DNA from 3 places in the Variovorax sp. TLI9-5A genome. Region 2 is predicted to be linked to each of the others. Evidence: predicted binding sites of a transcription regulator. Region 2 holds the regulator's gene; each other region holds the start of a gene.

Region 1 (4,476 bases), 330 kb from region 2:
GCTCGAACACGTGGCGGCGCAGCAGTACGACCGCATCGTGATCGTGGCGCACAGCCAGGGCACGGTGATCTCGACGGAACTGCTGCGCTACCTGCAGCACCGAGCGCAATGGCAGGCCGACGCCGGCATCGACGACCGCGTCACGCGGCTGTGGCCGCAGCTGCAGGGCAAGGTCCACCTGCTGACGGCGGGTTGTCCGCTGCGGCAGCTGTACGCGGCTCGCTTTCCTCTTCTCTACGAATGGGTGGGCCGGACCACGCTGCCGGGCAACAGCGGTCCGCTCGCCTCCGACGTGGGCGCCAACCGCTGGATCAACCTGTACACCACCGGCGACTACGTGGGCCGCTGGCTGTGGTGCGACCCGCCACCGGCGATCGACACCGTGGGCGGTCACGCGACGCTGTGGAATCCGGCGCCGGCCTTCACGGCAGCGCCGCGCGGTGCCGAGCACGACGTGTGCATGGGCATCGGCGCGCACACGCACTACTTCGAGCAGGGCGGGACCTATGCGGCGCGGTGGATCGATTCGCTGGTGAGCTGACGTGACGATGCGCTTTCAGGCGAAGAGCCCGCGGTAATGGTGGTTTCGACGACCTGCAGTTCAGGCGCTCAAGCCGCCCCGCGCAACGCCCGGCGGTACTGCACCGCCTCGGCCAGATGCCCGACCTGCACCGCTTCCGAACCAGCCAGGTCCGCGATCGTCCGCGCCACCTTCAGCGCCCGGTGCGTGCTGCGCGCGGACCAGCCGAGCTTGGCGGCCGCGTTGAACATGAACCCGCGGGCGGCGTCGTCGAGCGCCGCGTGGCGGTCGATGGCCGCGCCGTGCAGCGACTGGTTTGCATGGCCCTGTCGCTGCATCGCGCGCTCGCGAGCGGCGACGACGCGTTCGCGGATGCTGTCGGTCGATTCGCCCGCGGGCGCTTCGAGCAGCAGCTGGGCCGAGACTGGAGGCACTTCGATGTGCAGATCGATGCGGTCCAGCAGCGGGCCGCTGAGCTTGCCCTGGTATCGCGAGACCTGCTCCGGCGTGCAGCGGCAGGGCCTCAATGAAGAGCCGAGATAGCCGCAAGGGCACGGGTTCATGGCGGCGACGAGCTGGAAGCGCGCCGGGAATTCGGCGCGCCGCGCGGCGCGGGCGATGGTGATCGTACCGGTCTCCAGCGGCTCGCGCAGCGCTTCGAGGGCGGATCTGGCGAATTCGGGGAACTCGTCCAGAAAGAGAACGCCGTGGTGCGCGCGCGAAATCTCTCCGGGGCGGGGCGGAGAACCTCCGCCAACCAGTGCCACCGCACTGCAGGTGTGATGAGGCGAACATGTAGGCCGTGCCATCCACCGCTCGGTCGCGAAGCGCCCACCCAGGCTGGCCACGGCCGCGCTCTCGAGTGCCTCGTCGATATGCATCGACGGCAGCAGCCCCGCGAAGCGTTGAGCAAGCATCGACTTGCCCGAGCCCGGCTCGCCCACCATCAGCAGGCTGTGCCCGCCCGCCGCCGCGATCTCGAGCACGCGCTTGACGCCCGTGTGTCCCTTCACTTCGCACAGGTCGGCGTATCGGGGCGAGGCCGCATCCGGTGTGGCCCGGATGCGCGCCCAGCCGTCGTCGGCGGTGTCGGGCAGCAGGGAGGCGGCATCGTCGACGGACACGAACTGGCGCACCACGTCCAGCAGATGCCTGGCCCCGTACACCTCGCCGCCCGGGACCAGCGCGGCCTCCTGCGCACTTTCCAGGGGCAGCACCAGCCGCGTCGCGACGCCGCGCGTGTGCAGCGCCAGCGCCATGGCCAGTGCACCACGAACGGGCCGCAGCTCGCCCGACAACGACAGCTCCCCGGCGAATTCATGGCCGGCGAGCCTGGCGTTGTCTATCTGGCCGCTGGCCGCCAGGATGCCCAGTGCGATGGGCAGATCGAAGCGCCCGGAGTCCTTCGGCAGGTCGGCCGGGGCAAGGTTCACCGTGATGCGTTTGTTATTGGGGAACTCCAGCCCCGCGTTCTGCAGCGCCGATCGCACCCGCTCTCGCGCCTCCTTGACCTCGGTTTCGACCAGGCCGACCAGCGTGAAGCTGGGCAAACCGTTCGCCAGATGCACCTCTACCGTGACACTGGCCGCTTCAAGACCCAGCAAGGCGCGGCTTTGCACCAAAGACAGTCCCATTCCTCTCCCTCTCCCCAAGATGGTGCGCACTTTTTGGGCAATCCCGCGGTGGTGCGGCGCACCGTGCATCTGCAACCACTCGCAACAGCTGTTGTAACGATTTGGCTCTCAACCGCGCCGTGGACGCGGCTGCAAGGGGCGGCATTCGTGCACTTTGGCACGCTCCCTGCTTTGAACCCTCCGGTCCAACAACACACTTGCGAGGAGTTCCCTGATGACGCACCGTACCGCCGCCCAGGCGCTGATCGTTCTGGCCACCGCATTGACCGCATCCGGCGCGGCCCTGGCGCAGACTGCAACGACCGACGCCGCAGCAGCGCCTGCGGCAGCTCCCGCACCGAACCTGACCGGCAACGTGTCGATCACCACGAACTACAAGTTCCGTGGCCAGGACCAGGACATGATCGGCAAGAACGACTACGCCAAGACCAAGGGCTTCAAGCCGGCCATCCAGGGCGGCCTGGACTACGCCTTCGGCGACAGCGGCTTCTACGTGGGCAACTGGAATTCGAGCGTCAACTGGCTCAAGGGCAACAGCATCGAGATGGACGTGTACGGCGGCTACAAGTTCAAGGCCGGCCCGCTGGACATGGACGTCGGTGCGCTCACCTACATCTACCCGGGCAACTCCGCGGGCAACACCACCGAGCTGTACGTTGCGGGCACCTACGCCAACGAAACCCTCGGCTCGTTCACCGCCAAGTACTCGCACACCGTGTCGAAGGACTACTTCGGCTACGCGGGCAACAAGGCCGGCTCGGGCCTGAAGGGCACGAACACGGGCTACCTGAACCTGTCGTACAGCAAGGAGATCGTGCCCAAGGTCACGCTGAAGGCCGCCGTGGGCTTCACCAACATGTCCAGCGACATCCGCAGCCTGGGCTACAAGAGCTACGTCGACTACAACATCGGCGCGAGCTACGACTTCGGCAACGGCCTGTCGCTGACCGGCTCGGTCCAGGGCGCCAACAAGAAGAACTCGTACCTCGCCGTGAGCAACCCGGGCGTCGACTACGGCTTCGGCACCTTCGGCACGACCTACTACTCGCCGAACAAGGCGCGCTTCATCCTCACGCTGACGAAGACGCTGTAAGCCATACAACAACGAGGTGCGGCCCAAGCTGCCGCGCCATTCCATTTCCATCCGAAGGAGAAAACTCATGAAGCTGGTCACAGCCATCATCAAACCGTTCAAGCTCGACGAAGTGCGCGAAGCGCTGTCGGCCATCGGCGTGCAGGGGATCACCGTCACCGAGGTGAAGGGCTTCGGCCGCCAGAAGGGCCACACGGAGCTCTACCGCGGCGCGGAGTACGTGGTCGACTTCCTGCCCAAGGTCAAGATCGAAGCGGCCGTCTCCGACGACCTCGTCGATCGCGTGATCGAGGCGGTGGAAGGCGCGGCGCGCACCGGCAAGATCGGCGACGGCAAGATCTTCGTCTACAACCTCGAACAGGTCGTTCGCATCCGCACCGGCGAAACGGGCCGCGAAGCCCTCTGATCGAGTCCTGGCCCGAAAGAACAACGACTATGAAAAAACTGCTTGTCTCTCTTGCGCTCGGTTTGAGCGTGCTGGCCGCCGGTACCACCGGCTTCGCGCAAACCCCCGCCGCGGCCACGGCCGAGGCTCCGGCTGCGTCGGCACCCGCTGCCGCCGCTCCCGCCCCGGCTGCTGCGCCCGCCGCTGCCGCAGCCCCGGCCGCCGCCGATGCAGCTCCGGCTGCGCCCGCCGCGGCCCCCGCTCCGAAGATCGACTCCGGCGACACCGCCTGGATGCTGACTTCGACCCTTCTCGTGATCCTGATGACCATCCCCGGCCTTGCGCTGTTCTATGGCGGCCTGGGCCGCTCGAAGAACATGCTGTCGGTGCTGATGCAGGTCTTCGTGATCTTCTCGCTGATCAGCATCCTGTGGGCCGTCTACGGCTACAGCCTGGCCTTCTCGGGTGACGGAAACTTCTTCGGCACCTTCGACAAGATCTTCATGAAGGGCATCACGCAGGAAACCTTCGGCGCGCTGACCACGATTCCCGAATACGTGTTCGTCGCCTTCCAGGGCACCTTCGCGGCCATCACCGTGGCGCTGATCGTCGGCGCCTTCGCCGAACGCGCCAAGTTCTCGGCCGTGCTGCTGTTCTCGGTGCTGTGGTTCACCTTCAGCTACGTGCCGATCGCCCACATCGTGTGGGGCGGCGGCCTGCTGGGCAAGGACGGCGCCCTGGACTTCGCCGGCGGCACCGTGGTGCACATCAACGCCGGTGTGGCCGGCCTGGTCGGCGCCTACATGGTCGGCAAGCGCGTCGGCTACGGCAAGGAAGCTTTCAC
Region 2 (4,476 bases):
GTCGAACAGGCTGCCCAGCCGGGGAACCAGCGCGCCGGTGACGAAGGTGTCGAGGTCGATGAAGTTCTCGCCCGAGGTGCGCCTGAAGTACTGGTTGCCGATGTTGCGCCCACCCGCCACCGCCATCGCGCCGTCGGCGATGAACAGCTTGTTGTGCATGCGGCGGTTGACGCGGCTGAAGTCGAGGAGCGAGGCGGTGAAGCGCTTCAGCAGGCTGCCGCGCCCGGCCGGGAAGGGGTTGAACAGGCGCAGCTCCACGTTGGGCGTGGCGGCCAGGCCCAGCAGCAGCTCGTCCTCGCCGGAGGTGTAGAGATCGTCCATCAGCAGCCGCACGCGCACGCCGCGCTGGGCAGCGTCGCGCAGGGTGCGCAGCAGGTAGCGGCCGGTCTCGTCGTTCTCGATCTGGTAGTACTGCACGTCGAGCGTGCGCTGCGCGCGGCGCGCGAGCTGGATGCGGGTGTCGAACGCGAAATCGCCGCCGGGCATCAGGCGAAAGCCGCTGAGGTCGGGGTCGGGCTGCGAGGCCAGGGCGATCTTGCCGAGGGCGGTGTCGGCCGAGACGGCGATGGTCCTGGTGGGTGGGCGCGGGGCCTCGTCGGGCAGGCTGGCGCAGCCGGCGAACAGCAGCACCGCCGCCATGGCGAAGACCCAATGCCCACAACGCGACATCAGGCCATGGCTCATCGGCTTCTTTCTAGAGTGCCTTGCGCAGGTTGGCGGGGGCGATGCGCAGCGCCTCGCGGTACTTGGCGACGGTGCGGCGCGCGCACTCGATGCCCTGCTCCTTCAGCATCTCGGAGATCTGGCTGTCCGACAGCGGCTTCTTCACGCTCTCCGAGCCGACGAACTGCTTGATCAGCGCGCGCACTGCGGTGCTCGACGCGTTGCCGCCGGTCTCGGTGCCCAGTGCCGAGCCGAAGAAGTACTTGAGCTCGACCGTGCCGAAGGGCGTGGCCATGTACTTGGCGGTGGTCACGCGCGAGATGGTGGATTCGTGCAGGCCCAGCTCGTCGGCGATCTCGCGCAGCACCAGCGGGCGCATGGCGAGCTCGCCGTGCACGAAGTAGCTCTTCTGCCGCTCGACGATCGCGTTGCTCACGCGCAGGATGGTGTCGAAGCGCTGCTGGATGTTCTTGATGAACCAGCGCGCCTCCTGCAGCCGCTGCGACAGCGCCTGGCTGCCCTCGCCCTTGTGCGACTTGAGCGCGCCGGCGTAGATGTCGTGCACGCGCAGGCGCGGCATGACCTCGGGGTTGAGCATGACGCGGAACTTCACGTTGGTGCCGCGCCCGGTCTTGGTGACGATGACGTCGGGAATGATGATGTTGCGTTCCACGTCGACGAAGCTGCGGCCCGGCTTGGGCTCCAGCCGCGCGATGACCTGCAGCGCCGAGCGCACCAGCTCCTCGCTGCTGCGGGTGAGCGTGGCCAGGCGCTTGAAGTCGCGGCGCGCGAGCAGCTCCATGGGCTGCTTGCAGATGGCGATGGCGGTCTTGCGGACCAGCGCTTCTTCCTCGGTCTCGTCGTCGCTGGCCATGGCGCGCAGCTGGATGCTCAGGCACTCGCCGAGGTCGCGCGCGCCGACGCCGGCGGGCTCCAGGCTCTGCAGCAGGCCGAGCGCCACCTGGAAGTGGTGCACGAGGTCGTCGAACTCGTCGTTGTCGTCGCCGGCCAGGCCCGAGGCCAGCGCGGGCAGCGAGTCTTCGAGGTAGCCGTCGTCGTTGAGCGATTCGATGAGAAAGCGCAGCGCGGCGCTGTCGCTCTCGTTGAGCCGCAGGCTCAGCGCCTGGCGGTGCAGGAAGGACTGCAGCGACTCCTGGCTGCGCGCGAGCTCGGTGGCGTCCGCGCGCTCGTCGTCGCCGGCGTTGTTCTGGCGCGCGGGCGCGTCGCTGCCCCACTCGCTGTCGTCGGGCGCCATTTCGACGGTGCCGTCGCCTTCCCAGTCGGGCTCGCGCTCGGAGATCTCGGCGGCGGGGCCGTCGGAGTCGGCCGTGGTGGTGGTGCCGGTTTCGGTGGCAGCAGTGGACGTGCCGGCAGCGGGCGAAGCGAAGTCGCTCTCGCCGTCACCACTATCGCCGCCGTCGTCGCGCGGCACCGGGGCATCGGCCGTGTCGAGCCCGAATTCCTCGCGCGCCGCTTCTTCAGCCGTGCGCTCGAGGAACGGGTTCTCGTCGAGCATCTGCTCCACCTCCTGGCTCAGTTCGAGCGTGGAGAGTTGAAGCAGCCTGATCGACTGCTGCAGCTGTGGCGTCAACGCCAGATGCTGCGAGACGCGAAGGGATAGCCCTTGCTTCATGGGAACCGCTCCCGCCCTTACATGCGGAAGTGCTCGCCCAGGTACACCCTGCGTACCTCGGCGTTGTCGACGATCTCCGAGGGTGTGCCTTGTGCCAGCACGTGCCCGTCGCTGATGATGAAAGCGTGATCGCAGATGCCCAGCGTTTCACGCACGTTGTGGTCGGTGATGAGCACGCCGATGCCGCGCTCCTTCAGGAAGCTGATGATGCGCTGGATCTCGATCACGGCGATCGGGTCGATGCCGGCGAAGGGCTCGTCCAGCAGGATGAAGCGCGGCTGCGTGGCCAGCGCGCGCGCGATCTCGACGCGGCGGCGCTCGCCGCCCGACAGCGCCAGCGCGGGCGAATCGCGCAGGTGGTCGACGCGCAGGTCGGCCAGCAGGTCGGTCAGGCGCTCCTCGATGTGCTCCTTCGACAGCGGCACCAGCTTGCCGTTCGCGTCGGGCTCGCTCTGCAGCTCGAGCACGGCGCGCACGTTTTCCTCGACCGTGAGCTTGCGGAAGATGGAGGCTTCCTGCGGCAGGTAGCTCAGGCCCATGCGGGCGCGGCGGTGGATCGGCATGTGGGCGATGGGCTCGCCGTCGATGGTGATGTCTCCGGCATCGGCGCGCACCAGCCCCACGATCATGTAGAACGAGGTGGTCTTGCCGGCGCCGTTCGGGCCGAGCAGCCCGACGACTTCGCCCTTCTGCACGTCGAGCGAGACGTCCTTCACGACCGTGCGGCTGCCATAGCTCTTCTTCAGGCCGCGCGCGACCAGGCGGCTGCCCGGCGCGCCGTTGGCGTCCTGAGTTCCTGCGGATTCGATCACTTGCGCGTGTCTCCCTGGTCACTGAGCGTTGTGCTCTGGCGCAGGCCCTTGCCGGGCGCCGGGGTGGGAGCCGGCGGGGGCGCCTTCGCGCCGCCGGCCGGGGCCGAGGCGCCGGCAGCCGGGGCGGTGGCGGCCTTGGGGGTGAGGATGGTCCTGACGCGTCCGCCCGGCGACGAGGCGTTGACGGCGGTGTTCGGCGGCACGGTGGAGCCGTTGACGGTGTAGGTGTCGTTGCTCTGGTCGTAGACGATCAGCGCGCCCTGGCTCTCGTCGTTCGGCGTGGCGCCCAGGAGGCGGCGCATGACGGCGTTGCGGATGAACTTGACGTTGTCGGCGCGGCTGTCGTACTCGATGACTTCCGACTCGCCCTCGATCCACTCGTCGGGCGCGTTGCGCTTCTGCTTGTAGTAAGCCCGCTTGCCCGGCGCCGCCGTGACCACGCCGTACTGGTAGCCCTCGGCGTCCTGGCGCACGTCCAGCCGTGCGCCACGGATGATGATCGTGCCTTTTGTCACCAAAACGTTGCCGGTGAACACGCTGGTCTGCTTCAGGTCGTCGTAGCGCATCGAGTCGGATTCGATGTTCATCGGCTTGGAGCGGTCGGCGGTTTCGGCCACCGCTCCCGAGGCAAGGCCTGCCAGCAACAGCGCGCCGGCGGCCAGGCGGCCCATGCGACGCAGGAAGGGGGTTGTGGGGTAAGAGTGCAATGTCATAGAGGCACGAAACTTGCTCGGCATTGTATGCGGCTGAGTGCTTCCGCCCCGCACGCACAGGTGAAAAAGCCCGCCTAAGCGGGCTTGACTTTCCTTCTGGTTTTCTACCAGAAACACCGCGCAACGGCACGGCACGGCTCGGGTTTTCGGGCTTCAGCCCTTCTTTGCCTCGCCGATCAGATAGTTGACTACCTGAAGTACTTTGGTCATGTTGCCGGCCGTCTCGCCGTCCACATACCAGCGGCCGGCCACGGCCATCGCGGGCACGCCGGCCACCTTGTAGGCATCGGTCAGCTGCGAGGCGCGCTTGGCCTTGCTGGCCACGCCGAACGAGGTGAAGGTTTCCTTGAACTTGGTGGCGTCCAGGCCGTTGGCGGTGGCCCAGGCAATGATGTTGGCGTCGCCGTTCACGTTCTGGCGCTGCGCGTGGATCGCGTTGAACACCTTGGGCTGGAACTCGTCGACCTTGCCCATGGCTTCGAGCGCGTAGTACAGGCGCTGCTTGGCCTCGACGTCGTTGCCCACGAAGGGAACGGGAATGCGGCGGAAGGAGACTTCCTTCGGGATGGTCTTGAGCCAGGCTTCCAACGTCGGCTCGAAGTCGTTGCAGTGCGGGCAGTTGTAAGAGAAGAACTCGACCACCTCGACCTTGCCG
Region 3 (4,476 bases), 5.9 Mb from region 2:
CCGCCGCGCTGCCCGAGGCCTACGCCATCGCGCACATGGCGCAGGACGTGCTCGAGATCCTCGACGCCACCAGCACCTCGCGGTGCCACTTCGCGGGCCATGCGCTCGGCGGCCTCGTCGGCCTGCAGCTCGCGCTGGATGCGCCTTCGCGCATCGCGAGCCTCGCGCTCGTCAATGCATGGTCGAAGCCCAACCCGCATTCGGCGCGCTGCTTCGATGCACGACTTGCCCTGCTCGGCGCCTGCGGCCCGCGCGCATACGTCGAAGCGCAGCCGATCTTCCTGTACCCCGCCGCATGGGCGGCCGAGAACGCGCAGCGCGTGGCCGATGAAGTCGACCATGCCTTCGCGCACTTCCCCGGCGAAGCCAACATGCGCGCGCGCATCTCCGCCCTGCGGGCCTTCGACGTGGACGCGCGCCTCGCCGACATCTCCGCGCCCACGCTCGTGGCCGCCGCCAGGGACGACGTGCTCGTGCCCTGGACCTGCTCGCAGCGCCTGGCCGACGGCCTGCGCGACGTCACGCTCGACTTCGTGCCGCATGGCGGCCACGCGCACTGCGTGACCGAGGCAGAAGACTTCAACCGCAGCCTGCTCGACTTTCTTTCGCGGGTCAGCTCACCCGCCGTTCCAGCATGACCACCACCATCGCTTCCACCCTCGACGACGCCGCGCTCTCGCTGCTCTTCACCGGCGCGCGCACCCACAACGGCTGGACCGACGAACCCGTCACCGATGCCCAGCTGAAGCAGGTCTACGCACTCGCGAGCCTGGGCCCCACCTCGGCCAACTGCTCGCCCGCGCGCTTCGTCTTCGTGCGCACGCCCGAAGGCAAGCAGCGCCTCGCGCCGGCGCTCTCAAAGGGCAACCTCGACAAGACCATGGCCGCGCCCGTCACCGTCATCGCCGCGTGGGACCGCAAGTTCTACGACAGGCTGCCCACGCTGTTCCCGCACGCCGATGCGCGCAGCTGGTTCACCGGCAGCCCCGAGGCCGCACACGAGACAGCTTTTCGCAACGCCAGCCTGCAGGCGGGCTACCTGCTGCTCGCGGCGCGCGCGGTGGGGCTCGACGCCGGCCCGATGTCGGGCTTCGACAAGGCGAAGGTCGACGCGGCCTTCTTCGAGGGCACCGACTGGACCGTCAACTTCCTCATCAACCTCGGCCACGGCGACGCGTCGAAGGTGTTCGGCCGCCTGCCGCGGCTGTCCTTCGACGAGGCCTGCCTGCTGGCCTGAAGGAGTCACTCGAGATGCTGCAGAACGCCATGGCCTCGAATCCCGCTTCATCGTCCCCCAACCCCGCCGTGCTGGCGCAGGGCCTGCAGAAGGCCGACTACCGCAACGCGATGGCACGGCTGGGCGCGGCGGTGAACATCATCACCACCGACGGCCCGGCCGGCCGTGCCGGCTTCACCGCATCGGCGGTGTGCAGCGTGACCGACGAGCCGCCGACGCTGCTGGTGTGCCTGAACCGCTCGGCCTCGGTGTACCCGGCGTTCAAGGCCAACGGCGTGCTGTGCGTGAACGTGCTGGCCGCGGGGCACCAGTCGCTGTCTGCGCTATTCGGCGGCAAGACGCCGATGGACGATCGCTTCGCCGCCGCGCGCTGGAGCAGCAAGACCACTGGCTCGCCGATGCTCGACGACGCGGCCGTGTCGTTCGATTGCCGCGTGGTGCACGCGACGAGCGCGGGCACGCACGACGTGCTCTTCTGCGAGGCGGTGTCCATCGCCATCGGCGGCGCGGCGCAGGGGCTGATCTACTTCGACCGGCGCTATCACGAGATTGCGGCGCCGCCGCAGCACTGACCTCGCTTGTTCCCTCTCCCCTTGGGGAGAGGGTTAGGGTGAGGGGGGCAGCGGCACCTGCAAGGGCAGCGACGACATTCAGGCCGCCACCCTCACCCCAGCCCTCTCCCCAAGGGGAGAGGGAGCAAGACTCAGCGCGGCCGCGGCGTGATGCCCTGGAGAACGATGCGCTGAACGCTCTCCACCGCGCGCTCGAAGAAGGCTTCGTCTTCCAGCGTATGCCCCGACAGCGCCTGCACCTGCACCCCGAAATCCGCGTAGTGCTGCGTCATCGCCCACAGCGCGAAGATGAGATGGTGCGGATCGACGGGCGCCAGCTTGCCCGCCTCGATCCACGCACGGATCACTTCCGATTTCTTCTCCACCAGCGTGCGCAGTTCGCGGTCCAGCTCGTCGCGCAGCAGCGGCGCGCCCTGGATCATCTCCAGGCAGAAGAGCCGCGATGCATCGGGCCTGTCGCGCGAAACCACCAGCTTGCGGCGGATGTAGTCGCCGATGGCCTCGGCCGGGTCCTGCTCGGCGCTGAAGCCGCGCAGCGGTTCGAGCCACAGCGCGAGCAGGTCGCGCAGCACGTTGACGTAAAGCTCTTCCTTGTTCGCGAAGTAATAGAGCAGGTTGCTCTTCGACACATCGGCGCGCGCAGCCACCTGGTCGATGGAGGTGCCATGCAGGCCGAAGCGCGAGAACAGCCCCAGCGCCGCGCCGAGGATCGCGCTGCGCTTGTCCTCTATCTGGCGCAACCGGCGGTTCACTGCGGACGCGCTTCGCACCGCGGGCTTCGCGCGCTTGCGCGCCGGGCTCTCCTTGCCGGCATTCGCAGCCAGCGCTTTTGTCTTCGGCATCTTCCCTCGCTCTTGATTGATCTGATCGTGAATCGGCGGACGGCGCACCACTGTAAGGCCACGGTGCATCGCCTTGCGCCGCGACCGCCTTCGCAACGCATTCCTGCGCACCATGCTGACGCGAAGAATGCTGTTTGTCCATTTGGTCCAACTGGCACAGACGTTGCATGGCGAAAGGCATGCCAAGCAAGAGGAACCTGCCATGACCCTGCTGTCCGTACCCATCATCGATCTCGCGCCCTACTTCGCCGGCACCGCCGAAGGCAAGGCGGAGGTCGCGAAGAAAGTCGACGAAGCCTGCCGCAGCATCGGCTTCCTCGTCATCACCAACCACGGCATCTCGCCGGAGCTGATCTCGCGCGTGTCGTCGCTCTCGCGCAAGTTCTTCGACATGCCGCTGGGCGAGAAGCGCAAGGTCGACCGCCCGCGCGAGGACGCCGTGCGCGGCTACAGCGCGGTGGGCGAGGAAGGCCTCTCCTACAGCCTCGAGGAGGCCGCGCCCGGCGACCTGAAGGAGTCTTTCTCCATCGGCCCCTCGAACGTGCCCGACGACGACTACCACCGCGGCCCCGCCGCAGGCCCGCACTTCGAGCCCAACAGCTGGCCGCCCATCGAAGGCTTCAAGGAAGCCTACGAGGGCTACTTCGACGCGATGAGCGATCTCTCGCGCTCGCTGATGCGCGTCTTCGCGCTCGGCCTCTCGCTGCCCGAGACCTTCTTCGACGACAAGATCGACAAGCACATCAGCATGTTCCGCGTGCTGAGCTACCCGCCGCAGCGCGAGCAGCCGCTGCCGGGCCAGCTGCGCGCTGGCGCGCACAGCGACTACGGCAGCCTCACCATCGTGCTGCCCGACGACAAGGGCCTGCAGGTGTTCAACAAGGCCGGCCAGTGGGTGGACGTGCCGCAGGTCGAGGGTGGCCTGGTGGTCAACATCGCCGACCTCATGATGCAGTGGACCAACGACCAGTGGGTATCCACGCTGCACCGCGTGATCAACCCGCCCTTCGAGGTGGCGAGCACCAACCGCCGCCAGTCGCTGGTGTTCTTCCACCAGCCGAACTACGACGCGATGGTCGAGTGCCTGCCGAGCTGCCTCGCGCCGGGTGAAGAGGCGAAGTACCCACCCATCTCCTCTGGCGATCACCTCACCTCGAAGTTCGTCAAGCAGACGACCTTCGGCGGCACCAAAGTGACGGCCTGAACGCATGGCCCACCTGTCCTACGTCAACGTCTTCGCGAAGGACGTGGTCGCGCTCAGCGGCTTCTACCAGCGCGTGTTCGGCTTCACAGAGATCGAGGCGATCCGCTCGCCCATCTTCCGCGGGCTGGACACCGGTAAGTCGAGCCTGGGCTTCAACGCGCTCGATGCCTACGAGCTGCTGCACCTGAGCGAGTTCTCTGACACGCGCGGCGTGAAGTTTTTGCTGAACATCGACGTCGACAGCCAGGCCGACGTCGATCGCATGGTGCCCGTCGCGCTCGAAGCCGGCGCCACGCTCGTCAAGCCGCCCTACGTCACCTACTACAACTGGTACCAGTCGGTGCTGCTCGATCCCGAGGGCAACGTGTTCCGCATCAACTTCATGATGTGACGCGCACCGCGCCCGCTCGCTGCTCTCTCTTTCCCCCTCCCGCTTCCCCTTCTTCAACGCCTCCCTTCAAAGGTAGTTCCATGCAGTTGCGCACCCTCACTCCCGGCCTGGGCTTCGCGATGACCATCGCGGCCGCAGGCGCGTACTTCACCACGCTGCCCGCTGCCGCCGCCGACGGCTTCACTCTGAAGGACAAGCCGAAGATCGCGATGCTCTACTTCGGCCCGAAG

What was found. Region 2 encodes sigma-54, which starts transcription at its own class of promoters, with help from an activator protein. Its sites were predicted from a motif close to TGGCANGNAANCTGCTTT; they were not measured.
Region 1: the regulator sigma-54 is predicted to act here: its motif matches at 2,310-2,327, upstream of AC1VNX_RS33400 (TorF family putative porin).
Region 3: the regulator sigma-54 is predicted to act here: its motif matches at 2,804-2,821, upstream of AC1VNX_RS04130 (isopenicillin N synthase family dioxygenase).

What each region holds. Positions count from the first base shown of each region.
Region 1 is NZ_CP200310.1:7,032,407-7,036,882, reverse strand. Features, by position in the region: gene AC1VNX_RS33410 (hypothetical protein) at 1-541, shown strand, start outside; gene AC1VNX_RS33405 (YifB family Mg chelatase-like AAA ATPase) at 610-2,154, opposite strand; gene AC1VNX_RS33400 (TorF family putative porin) at 2,369-3,247, shown strand; gene glnK (P-II family nitrogen regulator) at 3,315-3,653, shown strand; gene AC1VNX_RS33390 (ammonium transporter) at 3,683-4,476, shown strand, end outside.
Region 2 is NZ_CP200310.1:6,703,620-6,708,095, forward strand. Features, by position in the region: gene AC1VNX_RS31880 (phospholipase D family protein) at 1-684, opposite strand, end outside; gene rpoN (RNA polymerase factor sigma-54) at 695-2,296, opposite strand; gene lptB (LPS export ABC transporter ATP-binding protein) at 2,314-3,108, opposite strand; gene lptA (lipopolysaccharide transport periplasmic protein LptA) at 3,105-3,821, opposite strand; gene AC1VNX_RS31900 (thiol:disulfide interchange protein DsbA/DsbL) at 3,975-4,476, opposite strand, start outside.
Region 3 is NZ_CP200310.1:840,316-844,791, reverse strand. Features, by position in the region: gene rutD (pyrimidine utilization protein D) at 1-638, shown strand, start outside; gene AC1VNX_RS04145 (malonic semialdehyde reductase) at 635-1,237, shown strand; gene rutF (NADH-dependent FMN reductase RutF) at 1,252-1,809, shown strand; gene rutR (HTH-type transcriptional regulator RutR) at 1,941-2,651, opposite strand; gene AC1VNX_RS04130 (isopenicillin N synthase family dioxygenase) at 2,854-3,855, shown strand; gene AC1VNX_RS04125 (VOC family protein) at 3,860-4,246, shown strand; gene AC1VNX_RS04120 (BMP family ABC transporter substrate-binding protein) at 4,327-4,476, shown strand, end outside.